Regions from separate parts of the Comamonas resistens genome, predicted to be linked through region 2. Evidence: riboswitches for the same ligand, from Rfam matches in the RefSeq annotation. Region 2 holds a riboswitch; each other region holds the start of a gene.
The links. A riboswitch is a leader RNA that binds a small molecule or an ion and turns the genes downstream of it on or off. The one in region 2 is predicted to bind glycine.
Positions count from the first base shown of each region.

Region 1 (4,780 bases), 1.6 Mb from region 2:
GCGCTGATGATGCTGGGGCTGGTGCTGATCTGTCTGCAGCTCTGATTTTGAGAGCTGCCTGCGCTTCATCTCTCTCGTTTTTAGATTGAAAAATATCTGAAACCAAAAGGAATGGAGCGTAAGTAGCTCTTGAATCAATAGCTTGCCATTGCAGTATCAGCCGCGGTATCAAACAGCGCAGGCGCGACGTTGACTTGCGGCTGTCATGCATCTCAGGCGACTTGCTGCGCTTGGGTCAGGCTTTGATGCGGTGCGGGCTTGACCGCGTAGAGCCGGTAGCCAATCGTCAGCAGCGCAAACCATACGGGAGCGATATAGAGCGCCACGCGGGTGCTGGCGTCCAGCGACAGGCAGACCAGCACCGCGGCCAGAAAGGCCAGCACAAACCAGTTGGTGAACGGTGCCCCCGGCATGCGGTAGGCCACGGCTGCGGCGCGTCCCAGTCTCACGGCGCGGCGGTAGCGCAGATGGGCAAAGACGATGATGCCCCAGGTCCACACGGCGCCTATGGTGGCAATGCTGGTCACATAGATGAAGGCCTCCTCGGGCACCAGATAGTTGAGCACCACGCCGACCAGCATGAAGGCCGCAGAGATCACAATGCCGGCGGCCGGCACATGGCGTGAATTGACCTTGCCCAGGCGGGCGGGCGCCTGCTTGAATTGCGCCAGCGTGTAGAGCATGCGGCCCGTGCTGAAGATGCCGCTGTTGCACGAAGAGGCTGCGGCGGTGATGACCACGAAGTTGATGATGCCGGCAGCGGCAGGAATGCCCAGCTTGTCGAAGACATGGACGAAGGGGCTCATGTCGGGACTCAGCTCGTTCCAGGGTACCAGCGACATGATGACCACCAGGGCGCCGACGTAGAAGATCAGGATGCGGTAGACGATGCTGTTGGTGGCTTTGGGCAGCACCTTCTCGGGCGACTCGGCCTCACCGGCAGTCACACCTATCAGCTCCACGCCGGTATAGGCAAAGCAGGCTATCTGCAAGGTGAAGACCACGCCGACCATGCCCATGGGCGCAAAGCCGCCGTGCGACCAGAGATTGGAGAAGCTGGCGGTCTGGCCCAGCGGGCCCCAGCCCGTGGTGATGATGGCCACGCCCAGCACCAGCGTGGCCACAATGGTCACGACCTTGATCAGCGCGAACCAGAATTCCAGCTCGCCAAAGACCTTGACCGCAATCAGATTCACGCCCAGCAGCAGGGCCAGGGTGGCGAGCGCCGGAACCCATTGCGGAATGGCCGGAAACCAGTAGTGGGTGTAGATGCCTATGGCCGTGAGCTCGGCCATGCCCGTCACCACCCAGGTGAACCAGTAGGTCCAGCCGGTGACGAATCCAGCCCAGGGGCTGACGTAGGTTTCGGCATAGGTGGCAAAAGAGCCAGCCACCGGGCGGTGCACCAGCAGCTCGCCCAGCGCCCGCATGATGAAGAAGATGGCCAGCCCGGCAATGGCGTAGCTGACCAGCAGCAGCGGCCCGGCTTTGTGAATGGCCTTGGCCGAGCCCAGGAACAGGCCCACGCCAATGGCGCCACCCAGGGCGATCAGCTGGATATGCCGGTCCTTGAGGCCGCGCTCCAGCTCCCCTGTCTGCTGCAGCGACTCCCCGGCTGCGATTGGATGATTTCGGCTCATGTTGTATGTCTCCGTTTTGCCATTCACACGGCAACAGTCGCCCCTCACGGGGCGCTGCGGCTGCCGTGTCTGGCTTGTTGGTGAGGTTTTCAGGTGGTGCTCAGGCGCGAGCGGTGGTCAGCGTGGCCGGTCGGGGCTGTCTGCTGGTGCTGCCCATGGACTGCAGCACGACATCGCCCACCATGTCGGCAGTGATGGCCGACAAGGTCCAGCCCAGATGGCCGTGGCCGGTGTTGTAGAACACGCAGGGCTTGTTGCCGCGTCCCACGCGCGGCAGCATGTCCGGCATCATGGGGCGCAGACCGGCCCAGGGCACGACGCTGCGTGTGCTGACGCCCGGAAAGCATTGCTGCACCCATTCGATGAGCGGGCGAATGCGGTCGGCGCGGATGTCCTTGTTGTAGCCGTTGAACTCGGCCGTGCCGGCCACGCGGAAGCGATCGTCACCGAGACGGCTGGTGACCAGCTTGGTTTCGTCATCGAGCAGGCTGACCACGGGAGCTGCGGCGCGGCTGGCTGCATCGGGCAGATTGACGGTGATGGAGTAGCCTTTGACCGGATAGATGTTGACACTGTCGCCGAGCTGGCTGGCCAGCGCGCGGCTGGCCGTGCCGGCGCAGACCACCATGGCGTCGAAGGTCGAGGTCGCGGTTTCCGCGCCTTGGCGCACGGTCACGCTGGCCTGCTTGCCGTTGCTGTCCACCGCCACGATCTCCTGGTCGTAGCGGCATTGCACGCCCAGTCGTTCGCAGGCAGCAGCCAGGCCGCTGGTGAACTTGTGGATGTCGCCGGTGGAATCGCTTTCGGTGAAGTAGCCGCCATAGAACTTGCCCGACAGCGTGGGCTCGATGGCATGCATTTCATCGGGAGTGACGGCACGGCGCTCCAGTCCGCCTTTGGCCAGCAACTGCGAAACCCTGCCCGCATGTTCAAAGCCCGCCTGGTCGCGATAGATATGCAAGATGCCCTGCTTTTTGAGGTCGAAATCAATGCCTTCGCGTTCGGCCCAGGTGAACAGATGTTCGCGCGCCGCAATGGCTAGGCGCGCGGTTTCGACCGTGTTTTTCTCGTAGTGAGGAATGGCTGCCAGAAACTGGCAGAACCAGGAAATCTTGTGCCAGCTGGGCTTGGGGTTGAGCAGCAGCGGAGCATCGCTCTTGAGCATCCACTTCAGGCCCTTGAGGATGGTGGACCAGTGGGTCCAGACCTCGGCGTTCGATGCCGAGAGTTGTCCGCCATTGGCGAACGAGGTCTCCATGGCGGCATAGCGCTGCTTCTCGAACAGGGTGACGGAAAATCCGCGGCGTGCGAGGGCATAGGCGGTGGTCACGCCCGTGATGCCACCACCGATGACGGCGATTGTCTTCATGATTCAGATTCCAGATACGTCAAAGGTGGAGCCCGTGCGCGATATGCGCAGCGGACGCCCCCTCTGTTCTGGACCTGAGAGATTCACGAGGCAGATGCCCTGGGGCGCTGCTCGCTTGCTCCTTCGGTATGCCCGGCGGACGATGACGTCCGGACATTCTTCAGAGTGTGTGAAACGGTGATGCCGATCCTTTTGCCTGAGAGTTTCCGGGGCGGTTGCTCCTTCGGCGCTGCCTGCTTTTTGACGAGTGGCAGTCTCTCTCGATATCACCGGGCTGAAAGCCTGCGAGCAAATGTAGAAAGAACGCCAGTCATTGGATATACGGGTTTTCTAGACTTACAAATGCTGACGTGGTGGCAATGTCTTCGAATAGCGCTCTGCTTTGGATAGCTGATGACGCTTTGTGCCCCAGGGTTACATGAATAAAAAACCAGAAAAGTGATGCAGACAAAGCGATAGATGCTTGTACTTTCATAGCAAATCACTCTGTCAAGCGAGCTGGAGCAGCCCCAGAGCCCGTCATTGCATTGACCGGGGCCAAAGTGGCGGGACGGGGTTTTGGGCAGAATACGGGTTTTGCCTGTCAAGGGGTCTGGTGATATCTGCGCCCGACCTTTGAAGCACCCGACTGGGGTGGCTACCGATACAGAGTGCAGCCGGCTTATCTGCCGCCATCGCGTTCTGCCTCATGGCTTTGTTCCTTTGTCCTTGTTGTCTGCGATCGCAATGGTCGCTTTTTTGCGTTGCATGCAGCAGCGCCTGCGGGATGGTTTGGTGCTTTGGCTTGAACAGGCGCAAACCAAGACAACAAGACTTATGTCCCAACCCAACTCCGGCCAGCAGCCCACGCAGACGGTGCAGGCCTCTTGCAGCAGTGACAGCGAGCAACCCCGGCTGCACCGGGTGCTCAAGCAGCGTCACCTGAGCATGATTGCCATTGGCGGGGCCATCGGCACGGGCCTGTTTGTGGCCTCCGGCTCGGCCATCGCCCAGATCGGTCCTGGTGGCGCGGTACTGACCTATCTGCTCATCGGCATCATGGTGTACTACATCATGACCAGCCTGGGCGAACTCGCGGCGTTCATGCCTGTCGCCGGTTCTTTTTCGACCTATGCCTCGCGCTATGTGGATCGCGGCTTCGGCTTTGCGCTGGGCTGGAACTTCTGGTTCAGCTGGGCCGTGGTGGTGGCGGTGGACCTGGTGGCCTCGCAACTGGTCATGGCCTACTGGTTCCCCGATGTGCCGGGCATCATCTGGAGCCTCTTGTTCCTGCTGCTCATGGTGGGGCTCAATGCCTTCTCGGCGCGCGGCTTTGCCGAGGCCGAATACTGGTTCGCGCTGATCAAGGTGCTGGCCGTGGTGGCATTCCTGATCACGGGTGTGCTGATTCTGTTCGGCATCGTCAGCAACGGCCATGTGCCCGGCTTTGAAAACTGGACCACGGGCGACGCGCCTTTCGTCGGCAATTTCGCCACCTTTGTGGGCGTGGCCATGATCGTGGCCTATTCCTTCCAGGGCACGGAGCTGGTGGGCGTGGCAGCGGGCGAATCCGAAAACCCGCGCGAGAACGTGCCGCGTGCCATTCGCAAGGTGTTCTGGCGCATTCTGCTGTTCTATGTGCTGGCCATCATCGTCATCGGCTTTCTGATTCCCTATACCGATCCGCAGCTGCTGCGCACCGACGTGGCCGACATTGCCGTCAGCCCCTTCACGCTGGTGTTCCAGCATGCGGGCCTGCTGTCGGCGGCGACGGTGATGAATGCGGTGATTC
Region 1 covers NZ_CP125947.1:1,157,649-1,162,428, forward strand. Annotated here, with positions in the region: gene QMY55_RS05235 (DMT family transporter) at 1-45, shown strand, start outside; gene QMY55_RS05240 (amino acid permease) at 213-1,640, opposite strand; gene QMY55_RS05245 (D-amino acid dehydrogenase) at 1,741-3,009, opposite strand; glycine riboswitch at 3,063-3,183, opposite strand; glycine riboswitch at 3,184-3,282, opposite strand; gene QMY55_RS05250 (amino acid permease) at 3,826-4,780, shown strand, end outside.
Region 1: it holds a riboswitch for glycine, as region 2 does, so the genes downstream of both, QMY55_RS05245 (D-amino acid dehydrogenase) here and gcvT (glycine cleavage system aminomethyltransferase GcvT) in region 2, are expected to answer to the same signal.

Region 2 (4,780 bases):
GTGCAGCGGCTTCGGTCACCGGAGCGGGAAGATCCATGGGCTTGGCGCGAGCGATGGAGTCGGGCATCACATCGCGAATCAAGGCATCCAATGTGGGCTTGCCGATGGCGGCCAGCATTTTCTGTTGCTCATCGGCATCTGGGCCGATATGGCGGGGAATGAATTCGCTCGCGTTTTCCAGAGACTCCAGCGAAGCGACAGGGGCGGGGGGCGACATCAGCATGGGAGGGACCTATTCTCAAATACTGTGACTGACAGTTTGCATGCCGGGCATGCGTGAATGCCATATGCCTCAAGACATACAGCCGGTGCTTCAAGCAGCGCTGGCTTGTTCCAGCGCGGTGTTCATCAGAGCCAGGCGTTCGCTTTCCTGGTCGGCATATTCCCAATCGGGATATTTGCTGCGTGCCACGGTGTTCAGCCATTGCTGGCAGGCCAGGGCAAGCAGGGCCTGCTTTTGCAGATCGGCATCGATGCTGCCGGTGATCTTGAGCTGACCAAAGGCAGTGGCCACATGGGCGCGGCAGACCGAGCGCAGATAGCTCTGGTTCATGTCATCGCGAGCCAGCCACTGGGCCCTGGCCGCATCGTCACGGGTCAGCATATCCTTGGGCACAGGCAGATCCCAGTCGCTCAGTTGCTGGCGCAGAAAGCGCGAAGCCTTGACGGGCTTGCCGTGCGCCTGCTCCTGATACCACTCTTCAAGAGCGGCCAGGGTGTCGCTGCCGTCATCATTGCCGAAGGGGCTGAAATCATCGCCGCAGTCGTAATAGAAGTCCTGACCTGCAATGCGCACAAAGGCCGGATGGCTGGTTTCGCGAGCAAGGCCGACTTCAGAGTCGTCGAAGTACAAAGTGGTGTTCATGGCAGCATGCAAAAACGGCCTTTGCAATGCAAAGGCCGTTGATATGCTTAGTTGTCCTTGGCGAAATCGTTGTAGGCGGTCTCTTCCATCAGGCCTTCGAGCTCGCCCACATTGCTCATCTTGACCTTGAAGAACCAGCCCGCAGCCAGCGGGTCGCTGTTGGCGAGCGAAGGGTCATCGCGCAGGGCTTCGTTGACTTCGACGATCTCGCCGGTCACGGGCATATAGACGTCGGCTGCCGCCTTGACGGACTCGACCACGCCAGCCACATCGCCGGCCTTGAAGGTGGCGCCCACGGCAGGCAGGTCCACAAACACAACATCGCCCAGCGCGTCTTGCGCATGAACGGTGATGCCGACGATGGCGGCATTGGTGTCAGCGGCGTTGATCCACTCGTGTTCTTTGGAAAACTTGATGCTCATGGAGGCTCCAGATGGGGGATTCAGGGGGAATCAGAGATTTGAGAAAGGTCCAGTGCGCACTTTAGCGGCGTTCTGAGCACTGTTCGGCAAACTGGTCTGTCTCTTGTGCGTGGGCAGGCTTAGCCGCGGAAGTAGTTGGTGGGCACGAACGGTGTGGCCACAACTTTCATGGGCACGGGCTTGCCGCGCACCATGGCAAAGATTTCGGTGCCCGCGGTCGCGTAGTCAGGCTCTACATAGGCCAATGCCACGGGCTGGTTCAGCGTGGGGCTGAGCAGGCCGCTGGTGATGTGGCCTATGTGCTGACCGTCCATGTTTTCCAGCACCGCAGGTTCGCGCACGGGAATACGCTCGAGTGCAATCAGACCCACGCGCTTGCGCTTGAGTTGTTCGGGATTCTGCAACTGCTCCAGCACGATGCTTGCGCCGGGAAAGCCGCCTTCGCGCTCTCCGTCGCTGCGGCGCACTTTCTGGATGGCCCAGTTCAGAGCGCCTTCCACCGGGGTGGTCGTGGTATCTATGTCATTGCCATAGAGACACAATCCTGCCTCCAGGCGCAGCGAATTGCGCGCGCCCAGGCCCACAGGCGCCACTTCGGGCTGAGCCAGCAGGGCTTCGGCAAAGGCTTGGGCAGCATCACCTGGCAGCGAAATTTCAAAACCGTCCTCGCCCGTATAGCCACTGCGCGTGATGTAGAAGTCCTGGGCCTGCCAGCTGAAATGATTGCCGGTCATGAAGACCAGGGTGTTGACGCCCGGAATCAGGCGCTCGAGCACGCTTGCCGCTTTGGGGCCCTGCAGTGCCAGCAGGGCGCGATCGGGCAGGGGAATGACTTCGCAGCGCTGACCGATATGCGCCTGGATATGGGCGATGTCGGCCTGCTTGCAGGCACCGTTGACGATAAGGAACAAGTCATCGCCACGGTTGACGAACATCAGGTCGTCCAGAATGCCGCCTTGCTCATTGAGCAGCAGGCCGTAGCGCTGCTTGTGCAGGCCCAGGCCTATGACATCCACGGGCATCAGCGACTCCAGCGCGGCGGCGGCATCGGGGCCGCGCAACAGCAACTGGCCCATGTGCGAAACATCGAACAGGCCGGCGGCCTTGCGGGTATGCAAATGTTCGGCCATCAGCCCCTGCGGATACTGCACCGGCATGGAGTAACCGGCGAACGGTACCATGCGGGCGCCCAGTTTCTGATGCAGGGCAAACAGCGGTGTGGAACGCAGATCGGAATCGGAAGAAGTGGCAGCAGTCACAGGCAAGCGCTCCGGTGGTCAAACCAAGATGAGTGGCCATGCACGGCTGAACCCCAAAGGTCATGCCGTGAATGGCGGGCTTGCCCTGCTGTCCGCTTTACCTGAGAGATTCACCACGCGATGAACACGAGTGGTTTGCTCCTTCGGTGGATGCCAGCGCTGGTGTCTGGCATCTCTCTCCAGCAAGGAACGCTGGGCCTTATTGGCTTGCAGCGCTTGTCAGTCCTTTTGCCTGAGCGTTTTGACAGCCGCTATGAGCTGTCTGCGCCTTCGGCGGTGCCGGACGGCTTGAAGCCGCTGGCACTCTCTCCTGACCAGTGGAATTCTAGCTGCCGAATACCAGGCCGCACCACTGCAATTTGCCGGATATGGGGTTTTCGATGAAGGAAAAACAAGAGTAGCCAGCATCTATGTTTCTCGGGACGAGGATACAAAGGTCCTAAGGTGCGCTATCCGGGCCTGCAGGGATGGGCTGGGGTGGGAATATCAGCTCATAGGGCTGCTCGACGCAGCTGGTGACGGCATGGCCCTGGCGCATGCCGGGCTTGAACTTCCAGCTCCTGAGCGACTGTGTGATGGCTTTCACGATACGCGGATCGGTATCGGCAGGCAGATAGGCCACACGGCCCAATTCGCCCTGAGGTGTCACTTCAAGCCTAAACACCACCATGGTGCGCAAGCCGTCGGGAAACCAGTTGGCGCGAATGACCGGCGATTTGCGGTAACGGGCCTGTGGGCCCGGGTCCATCTGGCTTGAGGGCGTGCAATCGGCAGTGACCCAGGCCGGCCAGTCCGGGCGTTTGTCGCTCGAAGCCAATGATGCAGGTGTCGGTGTCGACTTGGGCTCGATTGCCGGTATGGGCTGCGATGGGTCCGTCTGTTGCGAAACGGCGGTATTGCCGCCAGGCGGCGTGCTGCAGCCAGCCAGCAGCAGGGTGCCCAGTGCGATGCCGAAGACGGCGAGATGGCGTGAAGTGCGCGAAATTTCCATGGCGACATTCTCGGTCAGGTCCTGGGCATTTCCGATATTGCTCGTGGTATGGATCGATCTGATGCGGAGGGGCTGGCCGCATTCATGTTCAGGTGCGTTATTTCAAGGCGTGTCCAAACGAGTCAAACGCCATGTCCGGCAGAGGAAAATCAGAAATTTTCTGATGGATAGGATTATGACGTCCGTCAATTTTTATCCAAGGAGACAAAATGCCTGAAAAAGCCACGAATGAATTCTGGAAATATCTGAAGCCTATTCCCAATTGCTTTCAGCCTGATGCGCAACCGGAGGTTTATATACAGAATGCGCCTACTGAAGATGAACGCTATTACGTTCCTTTCACCGAAACTGTTTTCTCTCGGCCCCTCTGGATTTCTCCATCGCAAAATAAGTGGTGCGATATCCTGATGGCCAAGGAAGCTGGCTTGGTGAATCGCCATTACCATCCGCACGAAGTATTCGCCTATACCATTTCCGGGAAGTGGGGCTATCTGGAGCATGACTGGACGGCCCACGCCGGAGACTTTGTCTACGAGACGCCTGGCGAAGGCCACACGCTGGTGGCCTATGAGCACGAGCAGCCCATGCGAGCATTCTTTATCGTCAAGGGGCCGTTGATCTGGCTGGATGAGGATGGCAAACCCGATGGATATTTTGACGTCCACAGCTATATCGACCTATGCCGAAAGCATTATGAGAAGGTCGGTATAGGTGCAGATTATGTGGATACGCTTTTCCGTTAATTATTAAAAATATCAACAATCCATCAAAAAAATGCGGGCATTTCATGTGAGGTGAAGTAGCACGTCAAAGAAGGTATGGAGCGAGACATGAATAATCAAGATGAAAACCGGAAGAGCGGGTGGATGAGCTATGAGAACAAGCTGCTGCTCATTCTATTCTTCACTTTCGGCATTGTATTTTTCGACCGGCTGGCGCTGTCATTTCTATTTCCCTTTGTTTCCAATGAGCTGGATCTGAATAATGCCCAGCTGGGCATGCTGTCGTCCATTCTGGCGCTGGCATGGGCGGCCTCCGGTGCATTCTTCGGGGCTTACACCGATCGCAAGGGCAACCGTAAAACGGTGCTGATTCTTTCGGTGCTGATGTTCTCCCTGTGCTCGGCCCTGTCGGGCCTGGTGGGCGGCTTTGTCGGTCTGCTGCTGTTGCGTGCGCTGATGGGGTTGGCCGAAGGGCCGGTGCTGCCACTGTCGCAGACATTGATGGTCGAAGCCTCGACGCC
Region 2 covers NZ_CP125947.1:2,788,969-2,793,748, reverse strand. Annotated here, with positions in the region: gene gcvP (aminomethyl-transferring glycine dehydrogenase) at 1-223, opposite strand, end outside; gene QMY55_RS13075 (MolR family transcriptional regulator) at 314-865, opposite strand; gene gcvH (glycine cleavage system protein GcvH) at 913-1,287, opposite strand; gene gcvT (glycine cleavage system aminomethyltransferase GcvT) at 1,407-2,546, opposite strand; glycine riboswitch at 2,625-2,739, opposite strand; glycine riboswitch at 2,757-2,869, opposite strand; gene QMY55_RS13060 (hypothetical protein) at 2,986-3,537, opposite strand; gene QMY55_RS13055 (2,4'-dihydroxyacetophenone dioxygenase family protein) at 3,747-4,280, shown strand; gene QMY55_RS13050 (MFS transporter) at 4,368-4,780, shown strand, end outside.

Region 3 (4,780 bases), 480 kb from region 2:
CAGTGGCCGGGCCCAGCGCCAGCACCAGCATCTCGGCTTCGGCCAGCGCCAGGCCTTGCTCATCCAGCGCCTGCCAGAGCCGAGCCTGGCCTGATGAGCGCCGGAGCCGGGCCACCTGGGTCTGGCCTTGCCATTGAATACCAGCTTGGTTCAACAAGGCCTTGACCAACTGGGCTGGCCGTACCCAGCCCGCCTGTGCATGCCACAAGGCATGGCTGCCCATGGGCAGATGTGCAGCCTGCAACTGTTCGGCCGTGGCGGGCAGGCTCCAGTGCAGGCCCCAGATCGATTGGGTATCGCTGCTAGCTAGCCATTGCAGCGGCAGATGTGCAGGCTGGTTCAAATCATGTTCGAGCACGCCGTCCTGCGCCCAGTCCAGGCCCGGTTGCAGCTTTTGCTGGCTGCTGAGTTGCTGCAAATTCTGGAGCGTGGTGCGCACGCCGTTGCGCGACAGGCGCGAGATCAGGCTGTCATCTGGCGAGACATGGGGGCAGAACAGGCCAGCAGGCAGACCCGATGCGCCGGCTGCGGGCTGCTCTGCCGCGTCCAGTACCGTCACCTGCCAGCCGCGCCTTGCCAGGCTGGAGGCGGCTGCAGCACCCGCAAGGCCTGCACCCAGCACCAGGCAGCGGCCCGGGGTTTGAACAGGCAGAGGCAGACCGTCAGAGCGATGACGGGGCTCCCACGCAGGGTCGTAATGCGCCATAAGGCCTGTGCCGGACATGGCTTGCTGCTTGAAACCCAGCTTGCTCAGAGCCGGCGCGAGAAGGCTTGCGGGGGCTGTCAGCAATGTGCCACGACGGCAGTGGCGGGCCAGATTCTTGAGTGCGTCATTCGTCCAGCAGCCGTCATCGGCATTGCTCAGGCTGATGCTGTCAGCGGCCAGTGGCGGCTGTCTGCGCAGCAGGTTCTGCGTATCGCCGATATAGAGTGTCAGCAGCACCTGACCCTGAGCAAATGACAGCCGGTGCACGCCGGGCAACAGGCCCCACCATTGGGCGCTCAGCTGCTGGCTCAGGGCCTGGGGCGCGCTATTGCCTGCCATGCTTTGTTGCAACTGTGCTTGGGTGGGAGGCACATCCAGCAAAGCCACAAAATGCAGAATGCGTGGGCGCTGCGGCAGTTCCTGCCATGCTGCCCAGGTCTGTAAAAAGCTCAGGCCGCAGCCGAAGTCGGTTTCCAGAACCCGCCACTGCTGGGCGTTGGAAGGCATTCCTTCAAGCAGGCGATGAACAGTTTCGGACATGGAAAACGTATGAATAGGGCGAAGAGCGCTCAAAGCCTGGGGGCAATCACTCCCAGCGCTGCTGGTAAGAAAAGACCGGCAAGCGCCACTTGAAGCGAATGGCAGCCAGACGGAAGGCCAGCCCACCGGCAAAGCAGATGATGGTGCTGATGTTCGGGCTGATATCCAGATAGCGCAGGCCCAGGAACAGCAGGCAGACCGTCAGCGAGACGCTGGCATACAGCTCGCGGCGGAAGACCACGGGAACCTGGTTGCACAGCACATCGCGCAAGATGCCGCCGCTGATGCCGGTAATCATGCCGGCCATGATGACGACGACGGTGGGGTAGCCCAGTTCCAGCGCCGTATTGCTGCCGATCAGCGAAAAAGCGATCAGGCCCATGGCGTCCAGCAACAGAAACACCTGCTTGAGCTTGACCATGTGGCGCGCAATCACCGTGGTCAGCAGGCCGAAGCTGATGACCAGATACACATATTCGGGGTGCTGAGTCCAGCCTATGGGGTAGTGGCCCAGCACCATGTCGCGGATGGTGCCGCCGCCCAGAGCGGTGACAAAAGCGATGACGACCACGCCAAAGATGTCCATATTGCGTCGGCCCGCAGCCAGGGCGCCCGACATGGCTTCCGCCGTGATGGCCACCAGATAGATGACCAGCATGACGGTGAAATTGGAAGCCTGGAACGAGTCCAGCAGGGATACGGAGGGAAGCATGAAGGCACTTGAAAATAGACCAGCCACTCACATCAGCGGAATGCCTGGTTTGCCTCTCCCGCTGTCCTTTGTACCTGAGAGTTGCGCACGCGGTCCTGCTGCGTGCTTGCCCCTTCGGTGAGCCCTGCTGCATTTTGCTTTCAGCGGCGGGCTGCTCTCCAGTTGGCGATATCCGGATCGGTTCAGATCCACCTGCGGTACTTTTTGCCTGAGCGATTATGGGAGTTTGCGCCTTCGGCGGGAACCGTTGAAGGGTTCCGCTCTCCCGCAGGATGGCCGGGATTCTAGCCAGTTTCTAGGATGGACTCGGGTTTGTACTGAGTTGGATTGACTGGTTTTTGCGCAGGGCCAGGGCTTGGCGCGGCTGGCCAGGCCGTCATCCCTGAACAAAAAAAGCCCTGAGGCCAAAACCCCAGGGCTTCTTCGCAGAACGTGCAGGACTTACTGCTCGCTGGGCGGCACATAGCCTTGCGCAGCATCGGCACCAGAGCCAAAGAAATGGTTTTCCATCTGGCGCGCCAGGTACTGGCGGGCGCGGGCGTCGGCCAGGTTCAGGCGGTTTTCATTGATCAGCATGGTCTGGTGCTTGAGCCAGTCGGCCCAGGCCTGCTTGCTCACGCTTTCGTAAATGCGCTTGCCCAGCTCGCCGGGAGCGGGGGGGAAGTCCAGGCCTTCAGCATCCTGGCCCAGCTTGATGCAATGAACGGTACGTGCCATGTCGAGTGTCCTCTTGTTTGATCTCAGATGTTTGGGTAATAACAAACTGAAATCTTAGTAGTTTGAGTTTTAAGACTGTGGTTGAAGAATGCATAGCAACGGGGGAGAAGCCCGTTTCCCATTCACTCCAAGAACACGCAGTCACATGAAAAATCGCCGCAACTTTATCAAGTTTCCCCTGGCCGCCGGTCTGATCGCTGGCTTGTCCCTATCTGTTTTGCCAACATTGCCCGCCCATGCACAAGGCGCGGCACCCGTGCAACTGCTCAATGTCTCCTATGACCCGACCCGCGAGCTGTATGTGAACTTCAACCAGGCGTTTGCCAAGCACTGGAAAGCCACGCAAAAACAGGACGTGAGCATCAAGCAGTCGCATGGCGGCTCGGGCAAGCAGGCGCGCTCCATCATTGATGGCATCGAGGCCGATGTAGCCACGCTGGCGCTGGCAGGCGATATCGACGCGCTGGTCAAGAACGGCAGCGTCAAGCCCGACTGGCAAAAGCGCCTGCCCCACAACAGCGCGCCCTATAACTCGACCATCGTGTTCCTGGTGCGCACTGGCAACCCCAAGGCCATCAAGGACTGGGATGATCTGGTCAAGCCGGGCACACAGGTGATCACGCCCAACCCCAAGACCTCGGGCGGCGCGCGCTGGAACTATCTGGCGGCCTGGGAATTTGCCAAGCGCAAATATGGCGGCGAGGCCGGCGCCAGGGACTTCATCACCAAGCTCTACAAGAACGTGCCCGTGCTGGATACCGGTGCGCGCGGCTCCACCGTGACTTTTGTGCAGCGCAATCTGGGCGATGTGCTGCTGGCCTGGGAGAACGAGGCCTATCTGGCGCTCAAGGAGTTTGGTCCGGAGAAATTCCAGATCGTCGTGCCATCGCTGTCCATCCTGGCCGAGCCTTCGGTGGCCGTGGTGGACAAGGTGGTCGACAAAAAGGGCACGCGTGCCGTGGCCGAGGCCTATCTGAAGTATCTGTACTCCGAAGAAGGTCAGCGCATCGCCGGCCAGAACTTCTACCGCCCCACGGATGCCAAGGTGGCCGGCGAGTTTGCCAAGCAATTCCCCAAGCTGGAACTGTTCACCATCGACCAGGCGTTCGGCGGCTGGGCTGCGGCGGACAAGGCGCACTTTGCCGACGGCGGCAGCTTCGACCAGATCTACACCAAGAAGTAAGCACAGCGCGGCGGGCTGGCCCGCCGCACACCAGGTCACAGCAAAAAAGGAGCGGGTTATGAGCAATTTCTGGAGCCGTCTGGGGCAGTCTTTCTTGAGCGCGGGAGCGATGAATGCGCGCCAGCCGCTGCTGGCGTGGGAGGCTTCGTGGGATGAGGCCGAGGCATTGATTGCCAGCGGCAAGCTGTGGCCTGAGCCACCGCAAACCCAGGCCGGAGGCAGGGCCCAGGAGGCATCCTCCAGCACGGTGCAAGCCCCCTGAGGTATTGCCTGCTAACAGCTCTTAACGCAGCTACAAACATCAAGCCAAGCCATGTCGATTTTGCTGATTGCCGGTAGTCCCACACAGCCCTCGCGCTCCACAGCCTTGCTGAGCGCCGTGGCAGCCCGCCTGCAGGCGCAGGGCCTGAGCACCGAGCCCTTGCTGCAGCTCAGGCAACTGGACTCTGAAGCCCTGTTGCAAGCCCGGTTTGACCACCCTGAAATTCGCGCCGTGAGCGAGCGCGTGGCCCGCGCCGATGCGGTGGTGGTGGCCACGCCCGTTTACAAGGCTGCCTATAGCGGCCTGCTCAAGGTTTTTCTGGATGTCCTGCCCCAGACGGCCTTCAAGGGCAAGCGCGTGCTGCCCCTGGCCACAGGCGGCAGCCCTCACCACATGCTGGCGCTGGACTATGCGCTGCGTCCCGTGCTGCAGTCGCTGGGTGCCAGCCATATTTTGCCCGGCATCTATGCCACCGATCAAAGCCTGCCGCTGCTGCCAGAGGGCGGCTATGGCCTGGCACCCGATATTGCCCAACGGGTGGACGACGCCGTCCAGCTGCTGGCGACCGACCTGCGCCGTGCCGCGCAATGGTCTGCCACGCACGAGTTCGAAGACATCGCGTTTGCCGATGTGCGATGTAGCGTCTAGACAAGAACCTGC
Region 3 covers NZ_CP125947.1:3,269,309-3,274,088, reverse strand. Annotated here, with positions in the region: gene mnmC (FAD-dependent 5-carboxymethylaminomethyl-2-thiouridine(34) oxidoreductase MnmC) at 1-1,246, opposite strand, end outside; gene QMY55_RS15260 (trimeric intracellular cation channel family protein) at 1,293-1,958, opposite strand; glycine riboswitch at 2,010-2,130, opposite strand; glycine riboswitch at 2,144-2,236, opposite strand; gene QMY55_RS15255 (oxidative damage protection protein) at 2,400-2,675, opposite strand; gene QMY55_RS15250 (sulfate ABC transporter substrate-binding protein) at 2,821-3,858, shown strand; gene QMY55_RS15245 (hypothetical protein) at 3,917-4,120, shown strand; gene ssuE (NADPH-dependent FMN reductase) at 4,172-4,768, shown strand.
Region 3: it holds a riboswitch for glycine, as region 2 does, so the genes downstream of both, QMY55_RS15260 (trimeric intracellular cation channel family protein) here and gcvT (glycine cleavage system aminomethyltransferase GcvT) in region 2, are expected to answer to the same signal.